Regions from separate parts of the Bacillus haimaensis genome, predicted to be linked through region 3. Evidence: riboswitches for the same ligand, from Rfam matches in the RefSeq annotation. Region 3 holds a riboswitch; each other region holds the start of a gene.
What was found. Region 3 has a riboswitch for S-adenosylmethionine ahead of ABN702_RS12245 (O-acetylhomoserine aminocarboxypropyltransferase/cysteine synthase family protein). Riboswitches for the same ligand answer to the same signal wherever they lie in the genome.
Positions count from the first base shown of each region.

Region 1 (7,513 bases), 2.1 Mb from region 3:
ACAATCTTATAACAAATAGAAAGTGTTAGCAACCTTTTCCGTTTTGTGACAAGCCCCCTTAAATTATATCGAAACTAAAGGGTTCATGTCGAATTAAGTACATAGTTTATCTTATACAATCTAGGAGGAATCATCCTTTTCTATAAATAAAAAAGGGTATGTGGTACCTCCATTCATGTCGGAGGAAATCACTTACCCTTTTTGTTATTTTGTATTATATAGTTGCTAAGTTCGTTACGGGTGGAATTTACGGTCTAATTCTGCAACAATCTCCAAGCTTTTCTTGTATTCTGCATCTCGATGCTGTTCTACCTCCATACGCTTGGATAGCTTACGCGAGTATTCCTCATAACCAAAACCATAAGCCTGATACATTGCCTTTTCCATTTCGCCAGTGTACTTCACATGTACTTGATGGATAATAAACCAATCCCTTCATATTTATATGTGTTTAATTTCGTATCCAGTTTTGTAGATACCCTCGAAGTATTTGCATTAAACACATATTTAATCATAGCAGAGATGGGAAAATGAACCAAAGCGGAAATACACCCGAATATCGGCGTATTCCGTTATAATCCTTCATTACGGGGCGAGGTGATATGCGTTCCTATAATACCTCACTATTGGTCCTGATTGGAGGATGTCCTGATGGAGGTGTTCATTCTTCTTGTAATGATGGACTTTTGGTGCTGCATTTTTCGTTGAAAGGTCCTTCATGGGATTGATGATAGACTTTTTTAACCGGGATTCCCTTGGAAAGGTCCTTCATAGGCTCGATGATGGACTTTTCTATCCGGGACTCCCTTGAAAAGGTCCTTCATAAGCTCGATGACGGACTTTTCTACACGGTATTCCTTTCGAATGGTCCTTCATAAGCTCGATGATGGACTTTTCTACATGGTATTCCCTTCGAAAGGTCCTTCATAAGCTCGATGACGGACTTTTCCACCCTCTCTCCCCTTGAAAAAATCCGTCATCCTCATCTATTTTTTCAACCTATCCTTTTCTCACCTGCAAACAATAAAAAACCGCCCGAAAAGTAAGTCGGGCAGTTCTTTCACTCATTGCTGCAAATCATTAAAATCCGCAATACACGACTGCACCAACGTCACGGACTGGCTCATCGCTGCACCGCCGCCGAATGCCGCAGTCACACCGCATACCTCGAGAATTTCCTGTTCTGTCGCTCCCTGATCCAAGCATCCTTTCGTGTGGTAAACAATACAGTACTCGTCCTGTGAATAGACACTCACGCCAAGCGCGATGAGCTGCTTCTGCTTTTTATCGAGCACACCTTCCTTGAAACACGCTTCAGTAAACTCGTTGTAGTGATGTGCAAGCTCCGGCATTTTTTCGGTGAATACCCCTAAACCCGCTTTATAGTCATGAAGTGCTGCTTCTGCATAGTTTTTCGGTTCATATTGTTCTTCCATTCGTGACAACTCCCATCCTAATTTTTCACAGTGTTAGTATTTGTTCAGGAAGGAGGAATGTATTCATCCACATCACCATCCAACAAAAAAAAGCGTCCAATGAAGGACGCTTTCCACTACCATTACTCCCCAGCAGGAATAACAGTTCCTTGATATTTCTCTTCGATGAACTTTTTGATGTTTTCAGATTGAAGAACTTCCACCAATGCTTTGATCTGCTCATTGTCCTTGTCTTCAGAACGGACAACTACAAGATTCACATATGGGTTGTCTTCCGGTGACTCAAGGGCAATCGCTTCTTTCGCAGGGTCTATATCAGCACCAAGAGCATAGTTTCCGTTGATCAGAACCGCATCACCATCACCATTCAAGTAAGCTTGAGGAAGGAATGCCGCTTCGAATTGTGTGTTGAACTGCAAATCTTTTGGGTTTTCTTCGATATCATCCACAGTTGCAGCAGTTTTTTCCACACCTTTTTTGAGTGTAATCAATCCTTTTTCCTGAAGCATGGAAAGGATACGGCCATGATCAGCAACAGAGTTACTCATCAAGATTTCAGCGCCTTTTGGAAGGTCCTCCAGGCTGTCATGTTTTTTGGAGTAAACACCGATCGGTTCGATATGGACGCCACCGGCACTTTCAAACTTATAGTCGTTATCAGCAATTTGCGATTTCAGGTAAGGCTCATGTTGAAAAAAGTTAGCATCAAGATCTTTATCTCTTAAAGCCTGGTTAGGAATAACGTAGTCAGAGAATGTTTTGATTTCAAGCTCGATCCCTTTTTCTTCTAATAAAGGAGCCGCCTCTTCAAGAATTTCAGCGTGAGGTACATTGGAAGCACCTACAACTAACTTTCCTTCTTTAATCCCTTTCCCGTCGCCAGAACCGTTCCCGCCTTCATCGGAACCGCAAGCCGCCAGTACAAACACCAATAATGAAATGACTGCAAAGCTTAATAATTTTTTCATCTGTAAAATCCCCGCTTTCTTATCGTTTGTCTAATTTAGCTGTTATATAGTCACCAATAAATTGGATAACAAACACAATAATTAAAATGATGATCGTACATACAAAGGTAACATCCCAGTTGTTACGCTGGAAGCCATCAAGAAAGGCTAGATTACCTAACCCGCCAGCTCCGACAAAACCTGCCATTGCTGTATAACTTACAATTGCGATCGCTGTTACCGTAATCCCTGAAACCAGGGCTGGCATCGATTCCGGAAGCAATACTTTCCAAATGATTTCGGCGGTTTTCGCCCCCATGGAACGGGCCGCTTCAATCACACCTTTGTCAATTTCCCTTAGCGCGATTTCCACCATCCGTGCGTAGAAAGGTGCTGCCCCTATAATCAGGGCCGGCAATGCAGCATCGGCTCCGATAATAGTACCCAGTATCGTTCTTGTAAAAGGAATCAATAAGACGATCAGGATCACGAACGGAATCGAACGAAATATATTAACAACGGCTGCTACCAACCCATTGATGAATCTGTTCTGCCATATGTTTCCCTTAGCTGTTAAAAATAATAAAAGGCCAAGAATTATCCCTAAGAAGAATGTAATAAGAACCGAGATACTACTCATATAAAGTGTTTCAATCGTTGCATCATACATCTTATCCCAGTTAACGCGTTCAAACATTCGTCATCACCTCCAACTCCACCTGCTGTTCACGAATGTATGCCAGCGCCCTGTCCACTTCTGATTCATCGCCATCCAAGTGGACGAATAACGTGCCATAGGCTCCATTTTGGGTTTGAGAGATTTTCCCTTGCAAAATATTGACGTCTATTGCAAATTTGCGAATCAGATTCGTGATGATAGGCTGTTCGGCAGATGCCCCGACGAAAGTGAGCTGAATCACTCTGCCTTGTGGGAACTCGGCCAAAAGATGCTCTATCGTTTCCTGAGTCTCCTCAGGTTCCGTGACCTGTTTCACAAAGCGCTTTGTAATCGGTTGTTCAGGCTTACGGAATACTTCGAGAACATTTCCTTGCTCTACGATTCTTCCAGCCTCCATTACAGCTACCCGGTGACAGATTTTTCTAATAACATGCATTTCATGCGTAATCAATACGATCGTCAATTTTAATCTCTTATTGATATCCACCAGCAGTTCCAAAATGGAATCTGTTGTTTGTGGATCAAGTGCTGATGTTGCTTCGTCACACAGAAGAACCTTTGGGTTATTTGCCAACGCTCTTGCAATGCCTACTCTCTGCTTCTGCCCTCCACTGAGCTGTGCGGGATAGGAATCCTCTCTTCCTTCCAGGCCGACCAGTTTCACAAGTTCAGCAACACGCTTGTTTCTCTCTTCACGCTTTACACCGGCAATCTCCAGTGGAAATGCGATGTTCTCTTTTACCGTTCTAGACCACAGCAGATTGAAATGCTGGAAAATCATGCTGATTTCTTGGCGTGCCTCACGGAGCTGCCTTCCTCTGACTTTTCCTAAATCACGGCCAGCGACATCCACCACTCCGCTTGTTGGAGTTTCCAATCCGTTCAGCATCCTGATCAATGTGCTTTTTCCAGCACCACTATAACCGATGATGCCAAAAATTTCTCCCTGATTAATCGATAAATCTATATCATCCACAGCGGTAACTTTTCCATTTCTCGTTTGGAATACCTTTTTTACTCCCTGTAATGAGATCATACGAACACCTTCCTTCTATCTAGCTTTTCTTAGCTTACCCACACAAGTTAATAGAAAACAAAAAATCCTTTCTGCAGCAATGAGCAGAAAGGATTAAATATTAAAAAAGTCCTTTCTCTCATCTATCAAAGCAATCGTATGCTTTGTGTGAATTGGCACCATTTCAACAATTCCTTGTTGACGGTTGCCGGGTTTCATAGGGCACGTCCCTCCACCTCTCTCGATAAGAGATAACAATATTCAGTTAAGTATTTGGGTAAATCAGATATTTTTTAAGTAACGAGTGTTATCGTATCACGGTGATATTGGTCTGTCAAACAAAAAATCTATAAAATTTGCAAAGCCTCTTTTTCGACCGTAAGAGCAATCGTTTTTTGCTCAACAATCTCACCATCACACTGAATGACCAATTCTTTCTCCGGTGTGATGAAGATGTCTTTACCTTTTAGCATCGTCACATTTTTATGCGTAATATGTTTCCCTGAAAAAGCACTGGGGAAGACCATCAACAGCTCCCATCGGTTTACTCCATGCAGGACGCAGATATCCAATAAGCCATCATCCGCTCTAGCATCCGGACAAATTTTGATGCCTCCTCCATAAAAGGGAAGATTGGCAACGGAAATCATCCACACTTCTTTGAAATGATGGATATCCTCATCTATTTTAATGGTTGCATTGGTAGGTTCATATGTAATCAATACTTTTATCAAACTGTATATGTAAGATAAACTGCCCAAGTTCAATTTGTTAAGCAGCTTCTTTACCTTGGATTCGTTCGTTACCTTGGCAACTTTGCCATCAAAGCCTATTCCGGCAATTGTAATGAAAAATTCATGACCGATCCTTCCCAAATCCATTGTTTTCACTTTACCTGTAAGTATTCGATTCAACGCTTTTTCATGATGCCTTGGAATCTGCAGACTTCTTGCAAAATCATTGCCGGACCCTGCCGGAATTATCCCCATCGGTACATGCTTACCCGCTAGTGAATTCGCTATCCCATGGATCGTTCCATCTCCACCAACTACCACTATGGCTGTAATATCCGTATGAATGATACTTTCCACAAGCATAGCATCATGGGCGGAACCATCCGTATACAGAACTTTATAATCAACCCTCTTTACTTCCAAGAGATTTTGAACCTTCTTCCATACAACGGCGCCTTTTCCATTCCCCGAAGTCTTGTTCACAATAAAATAATACATGTTACCACTCCGCTCCACATCTGCTTCTCCATTTCTGTAAATTACTATTTCGCTAGCATCAAAGCATAATCCTCTATTTGGGACAGAAGAGCGGCTCCAACCTTTAAAGTTGAGCTTCCTTAGATAGAATCAGAAGAGAATCCAAAAGAAGAAATTGGCGAAAGCTCCCCGGAAAATCAGTTTATCATTCGTAAGCTTTGCCGCTCCATTAAGGAGTTCACAAAGAATGTCTGATGGTCCCTCCACCTTGATATCCAAAGATTCAAAGCTGTCAATCAATTCTATTTTATCTCGGCTTATGATAAATATCGAACTGTCACTTTCCGATATCAAACAACATGTAAGTGAATATGCAGGCAATATTTCGAGAATATGCGCTTTCGTTCTAACTCTATCTAGAAATGCCTCCAACATGCTTTTCATTGTGTTTCCCCCCTTTTTATACTACCAATATTCATGAAAAAAGGGGGAAATCCTGCACATGCTTTCCTACAAATATCGTGGTTATTTGCTTTTCGGGTTTCATTTCCCAAGAAATATGTCAATCTATGATGTCTTAAGCCTTGCTTTTTGATAGGTTGCCGTCGATTTCCCTCTGAATGCCAAATAAAAGTAAGTCGAACTTGTCAAATAAAGGACGGCAGTAATAGAAAACACGATAGCATAACCCCAATAATCCCCGTACATCAAGACAATGGTCATAGAAACCGGTCCCATACTTGCCCAACCAAGTGAGAATACCATCTGGCTTATGGAATTTGCAAAACCCTTAAGCCTATCATCCACTTTTTCCATCATCATGGAGGAAATGATTGGATTGGCTGCGTTCATCAGTGCCTGGCGGAATAGAAAGCCCAGTGCGGCCAGCCAGAAGCTATGCGTAAATGCCGTTATCATCATAAACGGAAGCGACAATAGCTGAAGAATCACGACCGCTCGAATATCTCCTACGCGTCTCACCAGCGCTGGTCCGATAATCATAGCGACTGCGGTCACTGCTTGACCTAATGACAGTACAAGCCCGATTGAGGAATTGGAAGTATGAAAACGATCTGCAAAATATAAATTGAGATAAGGAATGACAAGCCCCGAACCAAAACCAATGAGAATCTGTGCAGCAGCAAACATAATGATCAACTTCAATTGACCCTTTGGCATAGAGGTAAAAAGCCCTTTTAAAGAAAATCCGGTTTTCTCTACCTTTCTAGGCGTTTCTGTTGTTTTAAGTAGTGGGAATAAACCGATAAAGAAAATGACGCTACCTATCAGCAATGTCAACCTGACGCTCCAAATTGGACTTAATCCAACAAGATGGAGGAATGCATCTGTCAATGTACCTCCAAGGAGATTACCAACCACATTCGCCCCCATCATCACTGCGAAATGGTAGCTGAACAGTTTGACTCTTTCGGACTTTGTGGAGATCTCCGCAAGCCACGGTACACCTGTAACTTGGATAAATGCCATCGCAATCCCGGAAATGAAAGAACTGATCAGAAGGAGGGACTGTAGTTCAAAAATGCTCCGAAAAAGCATGAAGATGCCGGTAAACAGCACTCCATAGATCATCATTCTACGCCTGCCAAGCTTATCGCTTAAAATACCTGCAGGAATGAGGATAATGGCTGCCGCCAAGGAAGCCATTGCAATCATGCTTCCGTTCACTGTTTCGCTGTATCCCAGCTCCCTGATGTAGAAATTGTAGACGATCATGAATATCCCCAACCCTATCTGGGTGAGGATATTGACCATAAATAACAATTGGATATTGCGGTTATATTGTTTAAATGACTGAAGCCATCGAAAGTTTTTCATTTTGTGCCCCTTGTGTTTTTTATTTCGTATCCCTAAATAAATTTACTCCTTTTTCTGAAAAATGGCAAGAGAAAAATTACTTGGTTTACGTCCTTCTTTTGGGGCGGAATCAAAGAAAAGAAGACAGGAACATTTTACTGTTTTCCTGCCTTCGACTATTTTTATCTGATTGTCTCATAGTGCATTTCAGCAAATTGCTTGTAGCGTCTTACATCCAACAGCTTCAATCTGTTTTCATGATCCCCAGGCATAAACAAGGGAATACCGCGACCGATGATGGAAGGGGCAATTTGAATGATGAATTCATCCACCAACTTATCTTTTAGAACCGGGTCCAGTACCTCGCCGCCACCGACAAGCCAGATTCTTTTACCTTTTTGGCTCTTCAA
Region 1 is NZ_CP158164.1:283,190-290,702, reverse strand. Features, by position in the region: gene ABN702_RS01265 (hypothetical protein) at 235-387, opposite strand; gene ABN702_RS01260 (carboxymuconolactone decarboxylase family protein) at 1,065-1,436, opposite strand; gene ABN702_RS01255 (MetQ/NlpA family ABC transporter substrate-binding protein) at 1,559-2,404, opposite strand; gene ABN702_RS01250 (methionine ABC transporter permease) at 2,424-3,080, opposite strand; gene ABN702_RS01245 (methionine ABC transporter ATP-binding protein) at 3,073-4,098, opposite strand; SAM riboswitch class I at 4,214-4,328, opposite strand; gene ABN702_RS01240 (diacylglycerol/lipid kinase family protein) at 4,425-5,309, opposite strand; gene ABN702_RS01235 (hypothetical protein) at 5,439-5,732, opposite strand; gene ABN702_RS01230 (MFS transporter) at 5,856-7,124, opposite strand; gene ABN702_RS01225 (dihydrofolate reductase family protein) at 7,286-7,513, opposite strand, start outside.
Region 1: another riboswitch for S-adenosylmethionine. It lies ahead of ABN702_RS01245 (methionine ABC transporter ATP-binding protein); the one in region 3 lies ahead of ABN702_RS12245 (O-acetylhomoserine aminocarboxypropyltransferase/cysteine synthase family protein).

Region 2 (7,513 bases), 720 kb from region 3:
ATTTGGCTAAAGAAAAAGTGGTATTAGCATATTCCGGAGGTCTTGATACCTCCGTTTCCGTTAAATGGCTGCAAGAGAAGTATGGTTACGATGTTATTGCACTCGGACTGGATGTCGGAGAAGGGAAAAATCTCGCTTCCATTCAACAAAAGGCACTGGATGTAGGAGCTATCAAAGCAATCATGGTAGATGCAAAAGAACTGCTTGCGAAGGAATATATCGTTCCGGCCCTTAAAGCGAATGCCATGTATGAAGGGAAGTACCCACTATCCTCCGCACTCTCACGCCCCTTGATCTCCAAGCTGTTGGTGGAAGTGGCTGAACAGGAGGGAGCTATAGCCGTTGCACATGGTTGTACCGGGAAAGGGAATGATCAGGTCCGCTTTGAGGTAAGCATTCAGGCGCTTAACCCTAACTTGAAAGTAATTGCCCCGGTACGTGAATGGGGTATGACACGTGATGAGGAAATCGAATATGCAATGAAGCATGATATTCCGATTCCGGTAGATTTGGATAATCCATTTTCCATTGATGCGAACATTTGGGGCAGAGCTTGTGAAGCAGGTGTGTTGGAAAATCCATGGAATGAAGCACCGGAAGCGGCATTTGCATGGACCAATCCGATTGAATTGACTCCAGATCAGCCGGAATACCTTGAAATAACCTTTGAAAATGGTGTTCCTGTAGCACTTAATGATAAGAGTATGGATCTTGTACCATTGATTGAAGAACTGAATGAAATAGGAGGAAAGCATGGAGTGGGCCGTATCGACCACATTGAAAATCGTCTTGTTGGAATCAAATCCCGTGAGGTCTACGAGAATCCCGCTGCGCTTATTCTGATTCAGGCACATAAGGAATTGGAATTTTTGACATTGCCTAGAGAAGTGACCCAATTCAAAACCTCCATTGATCAACAAATGGCAAAAGTGATTTACGAAGGATTATGGTATTCCCCGTTAGTGGGTGCGCTACAAGCTTTCGTTGAGGAAACCCAGAAGCATGTAAGCGGAAAAATCCGCGTAAAGCTCCAAAAAGGAAACCATACAGTAGTCGGGCGTCAATCCGAAAACAGCTTATACAATGAGGAACTGGCCACCTATTCCAAAGGGGACATGTTCGACCATAACGCTGCAGTCGGCTTTATCAAGCTCTGGGGTCTGCCGACAAAGGTGTATGTGGAAATTCATAAAAAAGAAAAAGTAGCAAGCTATTAAACTTATTTTTTGAAATGGAGGCTATCATCCTATGTCTAAACTATGGGGCGGAAGATTCACCAAGGAAACCGACAAGCTTGTAGAAGCGTTCACTGCCTCTATTACTTTCGATAAAGAGTTGGCTAGTGAAGACATCGAAGGCAGTATCGCACATGTGCAGATGCTCGGGGACTGCGGAATCATCGCCATTGAGGATGCAAATACAATCAAAGAGGGATTATTGAAGATACAGCAAAAAATCAACAATGGAGATGTAGAGTTTCTTGTGGAGCATGAGGATATTCACATGAACATTGAAAAGCTGCTAATAGATGAAATAGGACCTGTTGGAGGAAAGCTTCACACAGGACGAAGCCGTAATGATCAAGTCGCGACAGATATGCATCTGTATCTTCGCAAGCAGACGAAATCGATCATTGGACTTTTGAATGACGTGCAAAAAGCGATAATGGATCAGGCAAAGAATAATATTGACACCATTCTGCCAGGCTACACCCATCTTCAGCGAGCACAGCCTGTTTCCTTTGCTCACCATCTTCTTGCATATTTTTGGATGCTTGAACGTGACAAAGAAAGATTGCAGGACAGCTTGAAACGTATAAACTGGTCACCACTTGGTGCCGGCGCACTTGCTGGAACAACCTTCCCGATCGACAGACAGCAGACGGCAGAATTATTAGGGTTTGATATGGTATACCCGAACAGCATGGATGCAGTCAGCGACAGGGATTTTATCGTTGAGTTCCTGTCACACGCATCGCTAATCATGACACATATTTCACGTTTATCCGAGGAGCTGGTCATCTGGTCGAGTCAGGAGTTTCAATTCATTGAACTAGACGATGCCTTTTGCACGGGATCTAGTATTATGCCTCAAAAGAAGAATCCGGATGTCCCAGAGCTTCTCCGTGCCAAAACCGGAAGAGTATATGGCAACCTCGTAGGTCTGCTGACTGTTTTGAAGGGGCTACCGCTTGCCTACAACAAAGATATGCAGGAAGACAAAGAAGGGATGTTCGATACAGTAGCAACACTCGACGGTTCAATGCGCCTTCTTGCTCCGATGATCCGTACCATGACTGTCAACAAAGATAAGATGCACCAAGCTGTATCACAGGATTTCTCCAATGCAACAGATATTGCAGATTACCTTGTAACAAAGGGACTGCCATTCAGACAGGCACATGAAATAATCGGAAAAATCGTCCTGTATGCCATAAATAACCAAAAGTTCCTATTAGGTTTGACCATAGAAGAATACCAGCAGTTTTCACCATTATTCAAAGAAGACATCTATAAAATCCTACAACCCAAAAATGTAGTAGGAGCAAGAAACAGCCAAGGAGGCACAGGATTCCAACAAGTAAAAAACCAACTAGCCTTCGCCGAGCAATTTGTCGACTAATTGGAGTTTTTTAGTGCAGAGGAAAACTTCAACAATATTAATTAACTTTCTACTTTTTTTACGAAGGCCCTGTTAATTTCTAGTGTAGGTTTTAAGAATCTAGCTATTGATTGGAGCAATAGGCGAAGACTCCTGCGGGAGATAGCGGTAGACTGGGGACCCCACAGGCGAAGCCGAGGAGGCTCCGACACCGCCCCTTGGGTCGCTGCGCCTAGTGCGGAAATCAACAGCGTGTTCAAAGGTGACAATCTATTTACAAGATTAGGAGTAGTAAAAACGCTTACATTTTATTATTTCAAAAAACTTATTGACAGAAGCTTTTCAGCAACATATACTTACTTTAATCTTTTAATAATTCAATAGTTTCAAAAATTACAACTCTTATCAAGAGTGGCAGAGGGACTGGCCCCATGACGCCCGGCAACCTTTCTAGATCGATAGAAAAGGTGCTAATTCCAGCAGAACAACGATGTTCTGGAAGATAAGAGAGGACGTTTTTTTGTATTCTCATCCTCTCTTGTTTTCAAGGGAGGATTTTTTGTTGCATTGGAACTTTGGAGGGAGGAATGAAATGATCAACGTACAGGGTGCACCAGCCATCTATCAATCGGAGGTGGGAGTGTTTAAAAAACTTCCTGAATTTTTAGAATCAAATGGGTTTAAAAGGGTCTTCATCGTACATGGAACAAAATCACTGCATGCCGTGAAATCGCATATTCCTGATTTCGGATTCCTACAGGTGCACTTTGAACACTACCGAGGTGAATGTTCGGATGAGGAAGTCAGGCGGATAAGGCATATTGCAGAATCATGGGACGCGGACATAATCATCGGGTTGGGCGGAGGTAAAGTGTTAGATCTCTCTAAAGCGTTGGGCTACGAAATGCGTGTGGATGTTGTCCTGGTTCCTACTGTCGCTTCCACATGTGCCGCTTGGACCCCACTTAGTGTTTTCTATTCGGAGAGTGGCCAGTTTAAACGGTATACCATTTTTCCGAAAAGTACGCTTTTGGTCTTGGTGGAACCTGAAATTTTGCTAAATGCACCCGTCCAGTTTTTCAAGGCTGGCATCGGCGATACACTTGCCAAATGGTATGAGGCGGAGAGCCTTATTTACGATCTCGAAACAGTTCCGGTACCTGTCCAAATAGGGCTGCAATCAGCCGATCTTTGTAAAAACATTATATTGGAAGAGGGAATTCAAGCCCTCGCTGATATAGAAGGGGGAACGCTCAAATCCAGTTTCCGAGCTGTCACCGACGCCATCATTATGCTTGGTGGAATGGTGGGTGGCTATGCAGATCACTATGGAAGGATAGCAGCCGCACATTCTGTACATAATGCATTGACGAAAATTCCTTCCACCCATCATCTTCTTCATGGAGAGAAAGTAGCATATGGAATACTCGTCCAATTGGCATTGGAAGGAAAAATAGAGGAGATCAGCAATCTGGCTTTATTTTTTGAAAAAACAGGTCTTCCAATGAGCCTCCATGATCTTGGCATTTCCATCAATGATAGAAAGACGCTAGAAAAAATCGCCGATAATACCCTGCTTCCTTCAGAGTCGATCCACTTTATGAAAAGGAAATTTGAAGCATCAGATATTTTGGAAGCATTTGAAGTAATCGAAAAAATAAATGAAAAAGGGAGAGAGTAGGATGAAGAAAATATTAGGATTTTTGCTGACAGCACTATTATTATCGGTTATTACTGCATGTGGGAGCAGTGAATCAGGGGGGAGTGAGGCCCTGAGTGAAGATAAGCTGATTGTCGGAGTTACAGCGGGACCTCATGAGCAGATATTGGAAAAAGTGAAGGAAGTCGCGGCAAAGGATGGATTGGATATAGAAATCGAGGTTTTCACTGAATATGTAATGCCGAATGTCGCGTTGGACGAGGGTGACCTGGATGTAAACAGCTTCCAGCATAAGCCTTATCTGGAGCAGTTCAAAAAGGACCGCGGATTGGACTTAACAGATGTAGCGACAACAGTTAACTTCCCGATGGGCATATATTCTGCTAGCATCAAAGATATTAAAGATCTGAAAGATGGCGATAAGGTCGGTTTGCCAAATGACCCAACTAATGGGGCTCGTTCCTTGCAGCTATTTGAATTGGCAGGTTTGATCAAATTAAAAGAAGGCGCTGGTGCAAATGCAACCTTAAAGGATATAGAGGAAAATGAAAAAAACCTGGAATTCATTGAATTGGAGGCTTCCCAGATCCCACGTCAACTCGAAGAACTGGCAGCTGCTGCTATCAACACAAACTTCGCGGTGGAATTTGGATTTGTTCCAACCAAAGATTCCATTTTCATTGAACCAGGAGACTCTCCTTGGGTAAATACATTGGTCGTCCGCACGGAGAACAAGGATGATCCAGTATTGAAAAAGCTGATTAAAGCTTATCATTCTGATGAAGTGAAACAGTTTATCGATGAAACGTTTGAAGGATCTGTTGTTCCATCATGGTAATAGCAAGACTTAGGAAAGCCGCCAATGGTGCGGCTTTCTACAATATTTACTCAGAAAATGGAGGGATACATAATGATTAGACTCGATAACATCTCCAAAAGCTTTGTCTCCAAGAAATCCAGCATCGAGGCATTGAAAAATGTTTCGTTGGAGGTGCAGAAAGGCGAGATTTTTGGTGTGATCGGCTACAGTGGAGCGGGAAAAAGCACCCTGATCCGCTGTGTCAATCTTCTGGAAAAACCAACAAAAGGCAAGGTTTTTGTTGACGGGCTTGAATTGACTTCTCTTACCTCCAAAAAGCTTTTAGCATCACGCCGAAAAATAGGAATGATCTTTCAGGGTTTCAACCTGTTAAAAACCGCTACAGTATATGAAAATATCGCCATACCTTTGCGGTTGACCGGTGTATCCAAAAAGGAGATAGCGAATAGAGTAGACAAATATCTGGGAATTGTCGGTCTATTGGACAAAAAAGAAGCTTATCCAAGCCAGCTTTCAGGAGGGCAAAAGCAACGGGTCGCCATCGCAAGGGCGCTTTCCAATGAACCGAGTGTTCTATTAAGCGATGAGGCAACAAGCGCATTGGACCCTGATACAACAGAGGCGATTCTGGATCTATTATTGAAGATAAATAAAGAACTGGGTATAACCATTCTCCTGATCACCCATGAAATGCATGTCATTCAAAAGGTCTGTGATCGGGTAGCTGTGATGGAAAATGGCGAAGTGGTCGAGCAGGGCCTCACCAAAGATGTATTCACATCGCCTGGACATCCTACAACGAAAAAGTTTGTTAATAGCATTTTCAATCACCAACTTACTCCTGAACTATTAGAGACTTTAGGGGAGAATGGGGAAATCGTTTCCTTGAAATTCCTGGGGCATTCCTCCAAAGATCCTGCTCTAGCTGTTGTGAGCAAAAAATTCGATGTGTATCCTAATATTTTGTCTGGAAACATTACACAGTTAAAGGAACATCCTTTTGGAAGTCTTCTCGTTCATATAAAGGGGGAAGAGTCAGAGGTTCAAAGGGCGATCCAATACTTAAAAGAGCAAAATATACAAGTGGAGGGAGCGGGCTATCATGTTAAACACAATAAGCGAATTTCATAGTGAGTGGGGAGATGCTGTCTGGCAAGCCGTTCTGGAAACCCTGCAGATGGTCGGGATCGCACTTTTCATTTCGGTACTCATCGGCCTTCCGCTTGGGATTCTACTTGTCTTGACAAGACCAGGAAAGACTTTGGAAAACAAGTATGTTTACGGTCTTTTAAATATTTTGATAAACGTAGTACGGTCCATCCCGTTCATCATCCTATTATTTTTTATTCTGCCTTTTACGAAACTTGTGGTAGGAACAACGATGGGTGTAGCAGGAGTTATGGTTCCTCTCGTCGTGTATACCGCTCCATATATTGCAAGACTGATGGAGAACTCCTTGCTCGAAGTGGATAGAGGGGTTTTGGAAGCATATGAAGCAATGGGAATTAAAAGTAAAGATATCATCTGGAATGTGATGATACGAGAAGCAAGTCCTTCCATTGTACTCGGGTTAACGATTGCAACAATCGGGTTGATTGGAGCTACAGCGATGGCAGGTCTTGTTGGGGCAGGAGGACTGGGTGATCTCGGTTATCGATATGGTCATCTGCGGTATGTAGAAGAAGTGATGTATGTAACCGTCTTTCTATTAATTATTTTGGTACAGGGCATTCAGACTCTCGGAAATGTTGTTGCAAGAACGCTTAAAAAGGATTAGGGGTGAGGAAGTGGCAGTTGACCTTTTGAAAAAACGGATAATTAAGTATGCAGAATGGGAACAGGAAGCTAAAAGACGAATGGAGCCTCACGCTTTTACTTATATTCAAAGTGGTGCAGGGCATGAGGAAACATTGCGTGCAAATGAAGAGGCTTTTCACAGATGGAAAATAAGGCCAAGGTTTTTGAAGGATGTCTCAGTAAGAGACCTGTCTATAGCCTTTTTCGGAAAGAAACACCCCACTCCCTTCTTCTTGGCTCCAATTGGGATGCAGGGGATCGCCCATCCGGAAGGAGAAAAAGCAACTGCGAGAGCAGCCAAACAGATGAACGTTCCATTTATTACAAGTTCCGTATCCACCTATTCTCTTGAGGAAATCGCACATGAATCAGGGGATAATACAAGGTGGTTTCAATTATATTGGAGCAGGGATTGGGAAATCACTGCAAGCTTCGTGAAACGGGCTGAACAGGCAGGATATGAGGCAATTGTCGTAACCTTGGACACGGCACTACTGGGATTCAGGAAAAGTGATTTGACTCATGGCTACTCACCATTGAAACTAGGGGAAGGGGCAGGGAACTATTTTTCCGATCCGGCTTTTCTATCACGATTACATGAAAGCTCTGAAGACAATTTGGAGGCGGCGTTAAAG
Region 2 is NZ_CP158164.1:1,680,690-1,688,202, forward strand. Features, by position in the region: gene ABN702_RS08560 (argininosuccinate synthase) at 3-1,217, shown strand; gene argH (argininosuccinate lyase) at 1,249-2,622, shown strand; SAM riboswitch class I at 3,001-3,110, shown strand; gene ABN702_RS08570 (iron-containing alcohol dehydrogenase family protein) at 3,194-4,282, shown strand; gene ABN702_RS08575 (MetQ/NlpA family ABC transporter substrate-binding protein) at 4,284-5,099, shown strand; gene ABN702_RS08580 (methionine ABC transporter ATP-binding protein) at 5,172-6,212, shown strand; gene ABN702_RS08585 (methionine ABC transporter permease) at 6,184-6,858, shown strand; gene ABN702_RS08590 (alpha-hydroxy-acid oxidizing protein) at 6,869-7,513, shown strand, end outside.
Region 2: another riboswitch for S-adenosylmethionine. It lies ahead of ABN702_RS08570 (iron-containing alcohol dehydrogenase family protein); the one in region 3 lies ahead of ABN702_RS12245 (O-acetylhomoserine aminocarboxypropyltransferase/cysteine synthase family protein).

Region 3 (7,513 bases):
TTGTAATAGAAACACTGTTTTGAACCCCTTCGACTTGATAGAAAGGATGGGAATCTGTTACAAGAACAGGTTCCACCTTACATTGGATCTCATCATTTGACTTGGAGAGAGCGACCACATGTTTGAACCTCAAACCCGCTTCTTCTGCAACCTTCATATGCTGAGGCTGAATATGTGTTATTCCCTTTCTTTTGACGCTATCGATACAAGGCAGTTCTCCATAAATCAGCTGACTCATTACCATGCCTTTATAAAGGGCATCATATCCTTCAATATCATTGGTAGGATCGGATTCTGCATAGCCATTTTCTTTTGCAAGCTGGAGCGTCTCAGCAAAAGTGCTGCCCAACTTCCTCATATTCGTTAAAATGAAGTTGGAGGTTCCGTTAAGAATGGCCTCGATTTTTTGAAAATGATTAACCTGAAGAAGCTGTCGAATCGTTTGGATGATAGGGATTCCTCCCGCTACGGTCGCCTCATAGCCTAGGCCAACTCCTTTTTCCAGGGCCAAGGTCTGCAGCTCGGTTCCATGAAATGCAAACATTTCTTTATTCGCCGTAACAATATGACAACCCTTATCGATTGCTTTTTTCAGATAAGTAAATCCTGGTTCCCTGCCAACAATGGCATCAATGACAATATGAAGATCTGAAAGTGACAGAATATCCTCAAAGTTCGCTGTAAGTAGGACCTGATCATCCGGCGCCACATGTTTTTCTAAATTTCGAACAAGAATGGCAACAACTTTAACCTCTTTTCCCAATAGCCTCTGTAAACGGTTTTGATGGGATTCAATCGTACTGTATACCCCCTTTCCAACCGTTCCATATCCCAACAGCGCCACATTTATTTTAGACATGAGTCACTTCCCTTCTCTCTTTTTCCTCAAGCAATCTCTTCACTTCCATCCCCCATTTGTCAAACTCAACCAAAAAGCCATCATGTCCGAACTCTGTTTCAACCTCAACAAAACTTGCAGATATTCCATGGGCTTTCAGTGCCTCCACTGCTTCTCTTATCATACTAGTGGGATATAGCAGGTCTTTTGAAAAACCTATCATACACACTTTACTTTTTATTTGGCTCAGTGCTTGCCTCCAGCCGTTCCGTTCCCAGCCGATATCATACTGATCCATTGCCTCCAACAGACAAAGATAGCTGTTGGCATCAAAACGTCGTGTGAATTTCTCACCCTGGTATTTCATATAAGAATCCACCTGATATTCAACAGTAGAGTCATCTTTTGTTCGTTTCTGTTCCCGGTTAAAACGATGATTGAATAAACTGGCAGAGCGATAAGTTACCAGACCAACCATTCTGGCTATTTCAAGACCTTTCAACATTTCATTTTCCTGATAATCTCCATTATTCCAAAGCGGGTCTGTCATAATGGCTCTTCTTCCAATACAGTTAAAAGCTAGAGCATAATCAGTAAAATAAGGGGTTACAGCCATAGGAATAAGAATATCTGCATAATCCGGATATAATATTCCCCATTCGAGCACCTGCATTCCCCCAAGTGAGCCTCCAATAACCGCTTTCGCTTCGGAGTACCCAAGCTCCCTCAATGCCAAATATTGAGCATGCACCATATCTCTGATTGTGACGGACGGAAACTTGCTTCCATATTTTTCACCAGTTATTGGATTCAGGGAGGTTGGACCTGTGGAGCCATTACACCCTCCTAGAACATTCATTGTTATTACTTGATAGTCATTTGTATCAATATAGGATTCGGGACCAATAAAGGAATGCCACCAGCCTTTTTCTTCCTCGGATCCTCTTGCAAATTGGTTTCCTGTCAAGGCATGACAGACTATAATAAGTTCCCTATTCTTATTTCCAACCCTTTCATAGGCAATTTCCACCTTCTCCAATACTTCTCCACTTTCAAGCACCAGTCGCTCGATCCGGACACTACCGGCAGTTGTTTTGCAATCACACTCTGTCACTGTCCTTCCACCCTTTTCATATCAGATGCTTTCCACTTTTAAGATGGATTTTCCTGTTGCTGTGAAAAGTGCCTGGTCCAGATCCTTTTTCAGATCTTCGATTGATTCAATTCCTACAGATAGGCGAATCAGATCTTCTGTTACGCCTGACTTTTTCAGATCTTCCCCTGTAAGCTGCTGATGCGTGGTGGATGCTGGATGAATGATCAAGGATTTTGCGTCTCCTACATTGGCTACATGTGACCATAGCTTGATTGAATCAATAGCTTTTCTTCCAGCTTCTCTTCCTCCTTTAATTCCAAAATTGAGAATGGAACCATATCCGTTTCTCAAATACTTTTGAGCGGATGCATGCGCCGGATGTCCTTGAAGACTAGGGTGGGATACCCACTCAACAGCAGGATGATCTTGTAGGAATCTTGCAAGCTCTGTTGCATTTTCGTTATGCTTTTCCACCCTTAGGTGAAGCGTCTCCAATCCTTGTAGAAGCAGAAATGCATTTTGAGGACTTAAGCATGCGCCAAAATCACGCAAAAGCTGGACACGCAGTTTAACTGCATAAGCAAGGTTTCCGAAGGCTTCTGCATAGCGAATGCCATTATAGCTTTCATCCGGTTCAGTAAAGTCTTGGAATTTAGGATTATCCCAGTTGAATGTACCGCCATCCACCACAATTCCTCCGATTGTCGTTCCATGGCCGCCAATCCATTTAGTTGCGGAATGTACCACAATATCCGCTCCCCACTTGATCGGGTTGCAAAGATATGGGGATGCAAAAGTATTATCAATAATGAGTGGTATGTCATGATCTTGTGCAACTTTGGCGACACCTTCAACATCTAAGACATGTAAGCTCGGATTTCCAATGATTTCGCCGAAAATCGCTTTGGTTTTTGGGGTTATTGCCTTTCTGAAGTTCTCTGGATCCGTTCCATCCACAAAGTTCACTTTTATCCCATATTTCGGCAATGTGACAGCAAAAAGATTATAGGTACCTCCATACAGATTGCCTGCTGCCACAATTTCATCACCGGAGTGGGCAATGTTTAATATGGCAAATGCAATTGCAGCCATGCCGGAGCTGGTTGCCACTGCCGCCACTCCGCCTTCTAACAGCGAAATTCTCTTTTCCAGCACGTCGACTGTCGGGTTTCCAATTCTCGTATAGATGTTGCCGAATTCATTCAGGGCAAATAAATTTTGGGCATGCTCTGTATCATTGAACACATACGATGTTGTCTGATAGATGGGGACGGCTCTGGAACCGGTAGTCGGATCAGGAGTTTGCCCTCCGTGTAGCAATAGCGTTTCTAATTGATAAGCGTCATTTGTATTTGTCATGTTTTTACCTCCGTTTTTATATAAAAATAAAAAACCCCTTCATAAGAAGAGGTTTTTTCCTCCTCTTATCTGTCAGGCATAGTCCGCCTGCAGGAATTAGCACCTTTTCAGAAAAAGAATAACTTTTCCTGATGGTTGCCGGACTTCATAGGGCCTGATCCCTCGGTCACTCTCGATAAGAGATATTCAGTTTTTTTTGTTCATTGCGTTAATTCATTGATTGGATGATTGATTTACTATCTACCATATTGAGTAATTCCGGATAATATTACTTTTACTTTTCCCCCTTTTGTACAGATAAAAAGCCTCTTCGATAAGAAGAGGCTTTCATTCAAGGTCCTCTTCTTATCTCTCAGAAAAAAAATCTGCAGAAATTAGCACCTTTTCAACATCATTGAAGGTTGCCGGGCTTCACAGGGTCTGTCCCTCCACCACTCTTAATAAGAAGTTTGCTATATGATTTTTATAAGATTGATACTTTTTGCAATTATAACAACAGTCTCAAGATGAAGTCAACAAACTTTTCTAAATATATAGAATATATTTTTTCTATGATTTACCAACAGGCAAAATACTTGAAAGTCAAAAAAGGTCAAAGTATACTATGGCTAAACCTAAATGGTCAAAGAAAGTCAAACAATTCTCAAGGAGGAAGCAAAGAATGATTTGTCAAAAATGCGAACAGAATCAAGCAACTATTCATGTTAAGTTCCAATTAAATTCAGAACAAAAGCAACTTGTCCTATGCTCTTCCTGCTTTGAAGAAGAAAGAGCAAAATTACAGACACCGTCTGGATTCTTTCAAGGATTTTCCGGACACTCTCCTTTTTGGGAGCAGGATCATCGACCTACTAATGAGTCAAATTTCAAAGATGCTAAAGAGTCCAAACAGGGTCGTGGAATTCTGGACAAATTAGCCAAAAATGTAACAAATCTTGCTAAAGCAGGATTGATTGACCCTGTTGTGGGAAGAGAAAAAGAAATCAAGAAAGTAATTGAAATTCTAAATAGACGAAACAAGAGCAACCCTGTACTAATCGGTGAACCTGGAGTAGGTAAAACAGCCATCGCGGAAGGACTTGCTCTTAATATTACTACCGGAGATGTCCCTGCCAAGCTTCAGAATAAAGAAATCTATCTGTTGGATGTTGCCTCACTTGTTGCCAATACTGGTATTAGAGGTCAATTCGAAGAACGGCTGAAGCAGATCATCCAGGAACTGCAGGAAAGAAAAAACGTCATCCTATTTGTGGATGAATTGCACTTAATTGTGGGAGCTGGTTCTGCGGAAGGGTCCATGGATGCAGGTAACATGTTGAAACCGGCATTGGCCAGAGGCGAGCTGCAGCTCATCGGGGCTACTACCTTGAAGGAATATCGGCAAATAGAAAAGGATGCAGCATTGGAACGACGCTTTCAACCTGTTATGGTAAAAGAGCCAACTCCTGAAAAGGCTGTTGAGATCATTAAAGGTATCCAATCCAAATACGAGGATTTCCATCAGGTTTCCTATACAGAAGAAGCGATAAATGCCTGCGTCAGCCTGTCACACCGCTATATTCAGGATCGTTTCCTACCCGATAAAGCCATTGATTTGCTTGATGAAGCAGGATCTAAGAAGAATTTAACCTTGGATGTAATGGACTTGGAGGGAATTAACTACCGACTTGCACAGATTGAAAAGGAAAAACAAAAAGCTTTGGATGAAGAGAAATACGAATACGCTGCAAAGCTGAGAGATGAAGAAGCAAAGCTTGAAAAGAGTAGAAATAGCTCCACTGCGAAAAAAATTGAAGTTACACTGAATGACATCTATGCAATCATAGAAGAAAAAACTGGCATTCCAGTTGGAAAACTTCAACAGGAAGAACAAGTAAAGCTTCGTGATCTCGAGGCAAATTTAAATAAAAAAGTGATTGGACAAAAAGATGCAGTCCAAAAGATTGCAAAAGCAATTCGCAGAAGTCGTGCAGGTCTTAAAAGAAAAGAACGACCTATTGGTTCCTTCCTTTTTGTCGGACCTACTGGGGTTGGTAAAACAGAGCTTACCAAATCACTTGCCGAAGAGCTTTTTGGTTCAAAGGATGCATTTATCCGTTTTGACATGAGTGAATACATGGAAAAGCACTCAGTATCAAAACTAATTGGATCTCCACCAGGGTATATCGGGCATGAGGAAGCTGGACAGTTGACAGAAAAGGTCCGCCGCAACCCTTACAGTATTGTACTGCTTGATGAAATGGAAAAAGCCCATCCAGATGTGCTCCAACTGTTTCTTCAGGTAATGGAGGATGGCAGGCTGACGGACAGCCAAGGAAGAACTGTCAGCTTCAAAGATACTGTGATTATCATGACAAGTAACGCAGGCGTAACAGACAAGAGAATTACAGTAGGTTTTGAGAAGCACGAAAATACAGAGCAAGGTTCTATTCTGGAATCCTTGTCGTCCTATTTCAAACCGGAATTCCTTAACAGATTTGATAATATCATTGAATTTGCAAAACTTGAAAAAGAGCATATGCGTCAGATTGTCGATATTCTGATTAATGATTTGTCAGGTATGCTGATGGAAGAGCATCAGTGTAAACTTTATTTATCGGAAGATGCAAAAGAGTGGTTGGCTGATAAAGGCTACCATCCTCAGTTTGGGGCTAGACCATTACGCCGACTTATTCAGGAACATGTAGAAGATGCCATCGCTGATGTTTTACTGGAGCTTGATTTCATCCCTACTTCTCTTCAAGTGGAGGTTGAACAGGAAGAATTGAAAGTAAATGTTAACTAATATGCGGTTTGAGGCTTGTTGGTCACCACTTTTCTAATTGGTGACCAACAAGCCTTTTTTATTAATAATTAAATAGACGAAATCCCCGGCTTTTATATTCAGGCACACGATTATGCCTTCTCTGTTTCTTTTTATTTTCACTCGTTAATCCAAATCGATTTCCTTCTTCCGAATTCTTTACCGGATCACATAAACCAGTCATCGGCATTTTTTCTTGAGCTTGATCTATTTTGATTATTGATTGGCACGCAGAAAAGTTTAAAAACAGCATTGCCGAAAATAACAGATGACAAAAACAGGCCACGATATCAACCTCCCATTGTTATCGTGACCTGCATCAAATTTTTTATGTAGATGTAACGAAACTGTAATAGTACATTACTCCAGTTCATAATCCTGTAAGTGAACAAAGCTGAATCCCTGTTCCAATAAATTCAGAACCGCTTTCTTTACTCCTTCAGCTGTCCCGCTTTCGGGGTGATTCATGTGAAGGATCACGATCGATCCGGAGGTTGCCTTAAGCATGGAATCTTCAACTTGATCGGCGGTAAAAGTCGCTCCTGCATCACCTAGAATATCAAAGTTCACTACTTCCAAACCAAGGTCCTGGGCTATTTTAACCGATACATCATCGTAAAAAGCAGTTCCCGAGCGAAAATGTTTTGGAAGCTTTCCTGTATACTCCAATATAATTTTCTGATTCCCGATAATTTCCGCTACGATTTCCTCTTTTGAAGCTGTACTTTCTATGCCCCAGGCAGAACGTAGGATAGTGGATAAAGGCCGGTGTTCTGTACCATGATTTTCTATCGTAAATAAAGAATTGTTTGCAAGCTCCATAAAAATAGCGGGCTGCGTCTCTATCCATCTGGCATTCACAAAAAGATTAGCCTTTATGTGATGCTGATTCAGGAATCCGATCAGTTCATCATCATATCCGCTGCCATTTTCTCCTCCGCATGCATCCAATGTTAATGCTATGACTTTTTCATCGGTTTTCATCCTCGTTTTTACACCTGTAACAAATTCATGGAATTCATTGGACTCACCATAATCACTATTGTTCAAAACATGGTTTTCCCTTTTTGTCAGTTCCTCCAAGGCCTCCTGCCTTTGCAGTTCTGCCTCCGTTAGTTCAGGCAATTCCTCCACTTTTGGTTCTTCTCTTTGAACAGGTTTCTCCTCTTTTACTTTTTCATCCTCTCTTACAGGTTCTTTTGTTGTGGTCACTTCTACACCACTACAGGCCACCAACAATAAGATACAGATGAAGAAAACTCCCCCAATGATTCCCCTCATTTCAACATCCCTTTTCAACAATATACTTTCAAAATATAAAAAAACTGACTGAAGCATTTTTCATGGAAAACCCATGCACTTCAGTCAGTTGATATGTGTAGAATCTATGTTGTCGGAATACTTTCTGTAAGTGGAT
Region 3 is NZ_CP158164.1:2,405,244-2,412,756, forward strand. Features, by position in the region: gene ABN702_RS12235 (homoserine dehydrogenase) at 1-859, opposite strand, end outside; gene metX (homoserine O-acetyltransferase MetX) at 852-1,952, opposite strand; gene ABN702_RS12245 (O-acetylhomoserine aminocarboxypropyltransferase/cysteine synthase family protein) at 1,974-3,293, opposite strand; SAM riboswitch class I at 3,356-3,475, opposite strand; SAM riboswitch class I at 3,636-3,740, opposite strand; gene ABN702_RS12250 (AAA family ATPase) at 3,955-6,078, shown strand; gene ABN702_RS12255 (polysaccharide deacetylase family protein) at 6,457-7,377, opposite strand; gene ABN702_RS12260 (UDP-N-acetylmuramoyl-L-alanyl-D-glutamate--2,6-diaminopimelate ligase) at 7,482-7,513, opposite strand, start outside.

Region 4 (7,513 bases), 2.0 Mb from region 3:
AAGTGATTGCCATTTACCATAACCGGTCAGGACTGGTGGAGAAAGCGGAAGGATTCCACCGTTTTCTTTTGCTGCAAAATGAAAAGAAAACCGGAGAATTGACGGTATTTATGGAATGGGATTCCAAAGAAGCGTTTCTTACTTGGGTGCAGGGCGAGGATTATAAACGCATTCATGAGTTGGAAAAAAAGTATCCGGACCAGGAGTTGGCAGCAATTATACCGACTATCACCAGATATAAGGTTGTGGCAACATGACCAAACTGATAATGTCTCCTACCGTACAAAAAATAAAAGCCGATATAGGCGATATAGATGTAACGCCCATAGTTGAAAAAGTGGTGGCAACGATGTACAAGGACTTCCCCTTTTTGGAAGAAAAGTTTGGAGAAAAGGGGAAGGAACGAACAATAGAAGACAACTTCTATCATTTCCTATATCTGAATACCGCTTATAAACTTAACGACACCAATACCTTTACTGAATATGCTACATGGCTGAACAGTGTATTGGTCAGCAGAGGGTTAAAGACGGAGATGATCATCTATAACTTTAAAAAAATCCAGGAGTGCATGCCTGGAACATTGGATCCTGAGGTGGAAAAGAAATTCATGGACTATTTGGAAGCAGGTATTCTGGCACTAAAGGAATTTCACGAATGAGGATTAGTATGAAACAGTGCGGTTTATAACTGCACTGTTTTTTTCCTTTAGGGTTATTTAGCAAATCTAAATAATATACTTATCAACAGGGATGTTTTGAGCATTGAAATATGTGGTGAACAAGGGGGAACTAGCATTGAAAAAATATAAAATCATGTTTTATGGCGTACTCATCAGTTTTTTTCTGTCTGTCCTCTATTCCATTTATATTCACTTATCAGATCCGACCTGGGGTGATTTGGCTGCAGTAGCATCTTTCATTGTCATCTTTCCATCAGCACTTGTTTTGACCATATTGATCCAGCTGGGCTACCTGATATATTGCCGGAAATCAAAAAAATGATAAATGGTACACTTTCACAGCTTTCCACTTCACAGGATTGTCAACTTTCTATCCGCTATAAGGCCCGGAAATCCATTATAATACAGAAAACAACTAGCAAATATTAAGGTGGTTTATATTCTATGAAAAAGACGCCGATCGATCGATTTCGAGTAATGGGACTTATTGAAGGGGGCTCGCTGCTACTCCTGTTGTTTATTGCCATGCCGATAAAATATGGTCTGGATATTCCGGAGGTGGTAAGTGTAGTAGGGGCAATCCATGGATTCCTTTTCATCACCTATCTTTTCGTCATTGCCTATGTAACGTATAAAGTCAGATGGTCGTTTAAATGGATAGCTGGGGCAGTAATCGCAGCGTTTATCCCTTTTGGAAATATTATATTGGACTCCTATCTAAAAAAATCCACTCTAGTAAACTGACCCTCCATCTCGGGGGTCAGTTTTTTGATGCAGTTTGTTATAGATTTCCGTTTCAATGACTTATAATGAATGCAGATATAATCATCAAAGGGGTTGTCGTATTGAAGCTTCGTCCTGTTTTATCGATTTTTGCATTTTTTTCGTTGTACAATATATTCGTTTACTATCTTGGGTGGAATGTGTGGATCTGGGCAAGCACGGCTTTTCATTGGGAACACCACATCCTTTTTAGCATCATTGTAGCAATAATCGCGTATTCCTATATTCTCGGAAGGCTGTTGAAGCTACTTAGTTTCCTCTCCATCATCGGCTCCTATTGGTTTGCGGTGGTGCAATACGGTCTACTTCTTTTCCCTATAGCCAATTTAACTGTATTCCTGCTGAAGTGGAGTCCATTATCAGAAGAAGCTGCAATCATTTGGACCGGAAATGTTACTTTGATCATCTTCATGCTGCTCATGGCATTAGGAATGTTCAACGCATACAGTCCGGTAATTCGAAGCTACGAAATCTCTATACCAAAAAAGGTGAAAAACCATAAGGAACTGAAAATCGCTGTAGCATCTGATATGCATTTTGGAAAGCTATCCGGTAGGGCACATGTGAGTCGGCTCGTAAAAACTGTGGAAAGTATAAAACCGGATTTGATCCTGCTTCCTGGGGATATAATTGATGATGATCCAAAACAATTTGTACGGAAGCAAATGGGGGCGATTCTGACGAATATGCATGCACCAATGGGGATATACGGTGTACTTGGCAACCACGAGTATTACGGAAGGGAAATTCCCGCATTTTTAGAGGAAATGAAAAAGCTAGATATCCAGATTTTGATGGATGAAGTAATTCAAGTCGAGGATAGCTTTTATATATTGGGTAGGAAAGATAAAACAGATTCAAGAAGGAAACTCATAAAAGACTTAGTAGAGAACCTGGACCATAATCTTCCCATCATCGCCATGGATCATCAGCCGACCCAGTTAATGGAAGCAGAAGAAAGCGGAATTGATATTATTTTGTCTGGTCACACCCACAGAGGGCAAATGATGCCCAATCACCTCATTACCAAAAGGATGTTCGAACTGGATTGGGGCTACCTGAAGAAAAACAGCTTACATGCTATCGTTTCCTCGGGGTTCGGTTTTTGGGGACCGCCGATACGAATTGGCAGCAGATCAGAGGTAGTGGAATTAAAAGTGACCTTCTTACAGGAAGATTAGCTTGAAGTAAATAGACTAAAATGGGTCTATTTTTTTTACAAACGATAATGAAGTATAATGAATCTGTTGTAAATAGAAGAAAAATGAGGGTACAGCATGAAAAATAGTTTTAAAGACTTCCAATTAAGTGAAGAGATAGTTAGCGCTCTTGAAAAATTAAGATATACCGTTCCTACGGAAGTCCAGGCAAAAGTTCTTCCCAATGCTTTGGAGAATAAAGATCTCGTCGTGAAATCACAGACAGGCAGCGGTAAAACAGCAGCATTTGGCATACCGCTTTGTGAACTTGTAGAGTGGGAGGAGAATAAACCTCAAGCACTCGTTCTGACTCCAACCCGGGAGCTTGCAGCTCAGGTCAAAGAGGATATAACGAATATCGGCAGGTTCAAGCGGGTTAAAGCCACTGCGATCTATGGCAAGCAGCCATTTGATAGGCAGAAGCTGGAGTTGAAGCAAAAGTCTCATGTGGTGGTGGGAACACCTGGCAGGGTGCTCGATCATATGGAAAAAGGGACGTTTGATGTGGAGCGTTTAAAGTATCTTGTTATAGATGAAGCGGATGAAATGTTAAATATGGGCTTTATTGATCAGGTGGAAGCCATTATCCAAAAGTTGCCCACCGATAGGGTGACGATGCTATTCTCCGCGACATTACCAGAGGATGTCGAGCAGCTTTCTCATAAATATATGAAAACACCAACTCATATTGAAATTCAAGGTACAGGTATCACAACGGATAAAATTGTTCATGAAATTATAGAAGTTCAGGAGAATGATAAGTTCTCTCTTTTGAAAGCTGTTACAACAGTGGAGAACCCGGATAGTTGTATTGTTTTTTGCAGAACTCAGATTCAGGTGGATGATGTATATCGTCAGCTAGATCGCGCGGGCTATCCATGTGACAAGCTGCATGGAGGTTTGGTGCAAGAGGATCGTTTTGCTGTTATAAATGATTTCAAACTAGGGAAATTCCGCTATCTGGTAGCAACGGACGTTGCGGCACGAGGGATTGATATCGCAAATGTTTCTCTTGTGATCAATTACGACCTGCCGATGGAGAAGGAGAGCTATGTTCATCGAACAGGAAGGACGGCTCGTGCAGGAAATTCAGGAAAAGCCATTACCTTCGTTACTCCATATGAAGAAAAATTCCTCGCAGAAATCGAATCTTATATTGGATTTAAGATAACGAAAAGAGAAGCTCCAACTAAAGAAATAGTTTTTCGGGCAACATCTGAATTTGATATGAAAATAAATACACGCCCAACTATTAAAGAAGCAAAAAGTGCGAAATTGGACAAGGATATTATGAAGCTCTATTTCAATGGTGGAAAGAAAAAGAAAATCAGAGCGGTCGACTTCGTCGGCACCATATCCAAAATACAAGGAGTGGCTGCTGGTGACATAGGCATCATCACCATTCAGGATAATGTCTCCTATGTTGATATTTTGAATGGAAAGGGTCCGATTGTGCTAAAAGCGATGAAGCACACCACGATAAAAGGAAAAATGCTGAAGGTCCATGAGGCTCGACAATAATTCTTAGTTGACAAATCGGGATTATCGGGTTTATGATGGTCATAACAAATTACTTTTTCCTGACATAACTTAATAGCGTAACTTATCCAGAGAAGTGGAGGGATTGGCCCTATGAAGCTTCAGCAACAGATTCGAATAAGGAATACTGTGCTAATTCCAGCAGGCAGCAATGCTTGGCAGATAAGTTGAGGTCTCTTTTTTCTTTATAAATCCAACCTCTTCTTGTCTCAGACGGGAAGAGGTTTTTTGTATTTATTCATTTAAGGAGTGATGAAAATGGGAGAAATTTTGAAAAATGCGGTTGAAAATCGACGGTCGGAATTAATCAGTAAGCTCCTCTATTTCCGTGTATTCAAAAAGGAGGATCAGCACCTGTATGAACTGTCCTTAACAGATTTGGAACAGGAATATAAAAAATTCGACCATTACATGCATCCCCATGATGACATGGGATCGATCCAGTGGGTTAGAAGAAAGTAAGGGGAGAAAGGGGAAGGAACTACAAAAATAGGGTTAATTTGCAAGACAGCCGAATATTCTTTGGGGAGAGCCTATATAAGGGGGAACCAAAAATGGCTGAAACCCAAATTGTATCCTCACTTACAAAATTTGTAGATGCACTCCCTATTCCTCCAAAATTAGAACCAGTAAAAAAAGACAACACTTACACCTATTATGAGGTAACAATGAAGGAAACAAAGCAATCCCTTCACCGCGATCTCCCCTCGACAACGGTGTGGGGATATGAAGGAATATTCCCTGGACCGACCATAGAAGTCGACTGTGGGGAGAAGGTATTCATCAAATGGATGAATGCTTTGCCAAAAAGGCATTTGCTTCCAGTGGACTTTACGGTTCATGGTGCCCATAAAGATGTTCCGGAAGTCCGAACAGTTGTTCATGTACATGGTGCAGTCGTGGAACCTGAAAGTGACGGGTACCCCGACTCATGGTTCAGTGCAAATTTTGAACAGGTTGGCCCCACATTTACACAGAAAATCTACCGGTACGATAATTACATGAATTCCTGTACGCTCTGGTACCATGATCACGCACTTGGTATTACCCGCCTCAATATATATGCTGGACTCGCTGGGATGTATCTAGTACGAAGTGATTTCGAGCGTTCCCTGAAACTTCCCTCATCCGCCTATGATATTCCTCTTATCATCCAGGATAGATCCTTTCGACCGGATGGTTCTCTCTACTATCCGACGCAACCGGATGAACCGGTATCAGGATTGAAAACATCTGTAGTACCGGAGTTTTTTGGTAATACAATCCTGGTCAATGGGAAAGTATGGCCATTCTTGGTAGTAGAACCTCGCAAATATCGTTTCCGAGTAGTCAATGCTTCCAACAGCCGCTTTTATCGAATAAAACTGGACTCAGGACAGCTCATGTATCAGATCGGAACGGATAGAGGTCTGATGGATCATCCGATTGGCATCAGATCCATCACTCTTGCACCTGCAGAAAGAGCAGATTTAGTCATTGATTTTACCAACCTCGAAGGAACAAGTATCGTCATGACCAATGATGCACCGGCGCCGTTTCCGGAGGGTGACAAGGAAATTGAAATGAGAGATATGATGAAATTTATCGTGAAACTGCCACTTAAGCATATTGACACCAGTGTTATCCCATCCTACTTGGGAAATTTCCCAAAACTCCAAACAAAAGACGCAGCATTTAAAAGGTTTTTGACATTGGATCATACAATGGACAATTATGGTCGGGAAATTATGCTTTTGGATAACAAAGATTGGGATGCTCCAATATCGGAGAAACCGAAACTCGGGAGTACGGAAATCTGGTACTTGATCAATACAACAGAGGATACCCATCCCATCCATATTCATCTAGTAGATTTTCAAATCCTGGGACGAAGGAAATTTAATGTAGAACGTTTTACACAAGATCGAGTAATCGAGTATATGGGCCCACCTATTCCGCCGGAACCACAGGAATGCGGGAAAAAGGATACAGTCAGGGCAAATCCTGAAGAGGTAACAGAAATTATCATGAATTTCGGCCCATACACGGGACTATATGTGTGGCATTGCCATATGCTAGAACACGAGGACTATGAGATGATGAGACCTTATCTTGTTATAAAATAAGCTTTGGTATGAAGAGAATGGCGGATAGATCATGGATAGTGAAAATAAAATACTTATCGGGTCATGGATACAGGCTGTAGGTACAGTCCTTTCCGCTGTAAGCAGTACCAGATTCCTTGTCAGAGTGGAGGAGCAGAGTGAGGGCTTAGACATGGTTGGAAATGTGCTTCAAGCTACAGGTAATGCATTGGAAGCGGACGGGCAGGAAGGATACACGATTGGAAAAATTGGCAATGGAATTCAAGCCATCGGGAATATCACGGTTATTTCTGGTCTGTTAATAGAGGAAGATACGATTATTAGAGATAAATTGTTTATCAGTGGGAACCTGCTCCAAGCTCTCGGTGGAGCGGCAGCACTTAGAGATGAGTGGGATGGACCAGATGTCGATACCATGGCCATCATCGGAAACCTCCTTCAGGTTATCGGGAACTCGCTACAGGCAATCGGTGGTGCAAATGAGATAAAGACTGGGGAAAGTGAAAGCATTGAAGCGATTATTAATACGGGCAGTTGGATTCAAGCAATTGGTTCAGTTATTCTTGCTATAGACATTACCAAAGAGCAGGCAAATATCAAATAAAAAAATCCCAAAGGAGCGTTAAACTCCTTTGGGATTCCTTTTTGACGTTTCGTTTCCCTATACACCAATCGATTCTTCAATATTAATTTGTTTCAGATAATCAGCCAGCAATTCAGGGGCAGTTAAATAAATCAGACCATTTCCTTCGAGACTCTTAGGGTATCCTAATGGAATGGTACGCTTCACAAGCTGTGCATATAATTCAGGCTCGGTAAGCTTGCGTTCAAACTCGCTTTCGGACAAATTTTTTACCAGGGAGAGGGCGCCTGCTACGTGTGGTGCTGACATGGATGTACCACTGAAAACAGCGTATCTGCCTCCGGGTACCGTGGAAATTATCTTTTCTCCTGGTGCCACGACGTCCACTTCATTATTGGAATTGGTGAAATAGGACGATTTGCGCTGAAGACTCACTGCCCCAACCGAAATTACTTCATTATAGCCTGCCGGATAAGAGAATTCCTCCGTAGAATGCTTTCCATCCCCCTCATTTCCTGCAGCACATACAACCAGGATCTGATTATCCACTGCGGACTTGATTGCATCATGAAGCTCGGGAACATCTATAGGTCCACCAAGTGACATGGAAATGATATCCACTTTCTGAGAAACTGCATATTCT
Region 4 is NZ_CP158164.1:421,376-428,888, forward strand. Features, by position in the region: gene ABN702_RS01900 (antibiotic biosynthesis monooxygenase family protein) at 1-257, shown strand, start outside; gene ABN702_RS01905 (hypothetical protein) at 254-661, shown strand; gene ABN702_RS01910 (hypothetical protein) at 798-1,004, shown strand; gene ABN702_RS01915 (DUF3817 domain-containing protein) at 1,127-1,426, shown strand; gene ABN702_RS01920 (metallophosphoesterase) at 1,492-2,646, shown strand; gene ABN702_RS01925 (DEAD/DEAH box helicase) at 2,743-4,185, shown strand; SAM riboswitch class I at 4,265-4,372, shown strand; gene ABN702_RS01930 (Fur-regulated basic protein FbpA) at 4,462-4,665, shown strand; gene ABN702_RS01935 (multicopper oxidase family protein) at 4,758-6,308, shown strand; gene ABN702_RS01940 (DUF6944 family repetitive protein) at 6,340-6,891, shown strand; gene ABN702_RS01945 (S8 family peptidase) at 6,949-7,513, opposite strand, start outside.
Region 4: another riboswitch for S-adenosylmethionine. It lies ahead of ABN702_RS01930 (Fur-regulated basic protein FbpA); the one in region 3 lies ahead of ABN702_RS12245 (O-acetylhomoserine aminocarboxypropyltransferase/cysteine synthase family protein).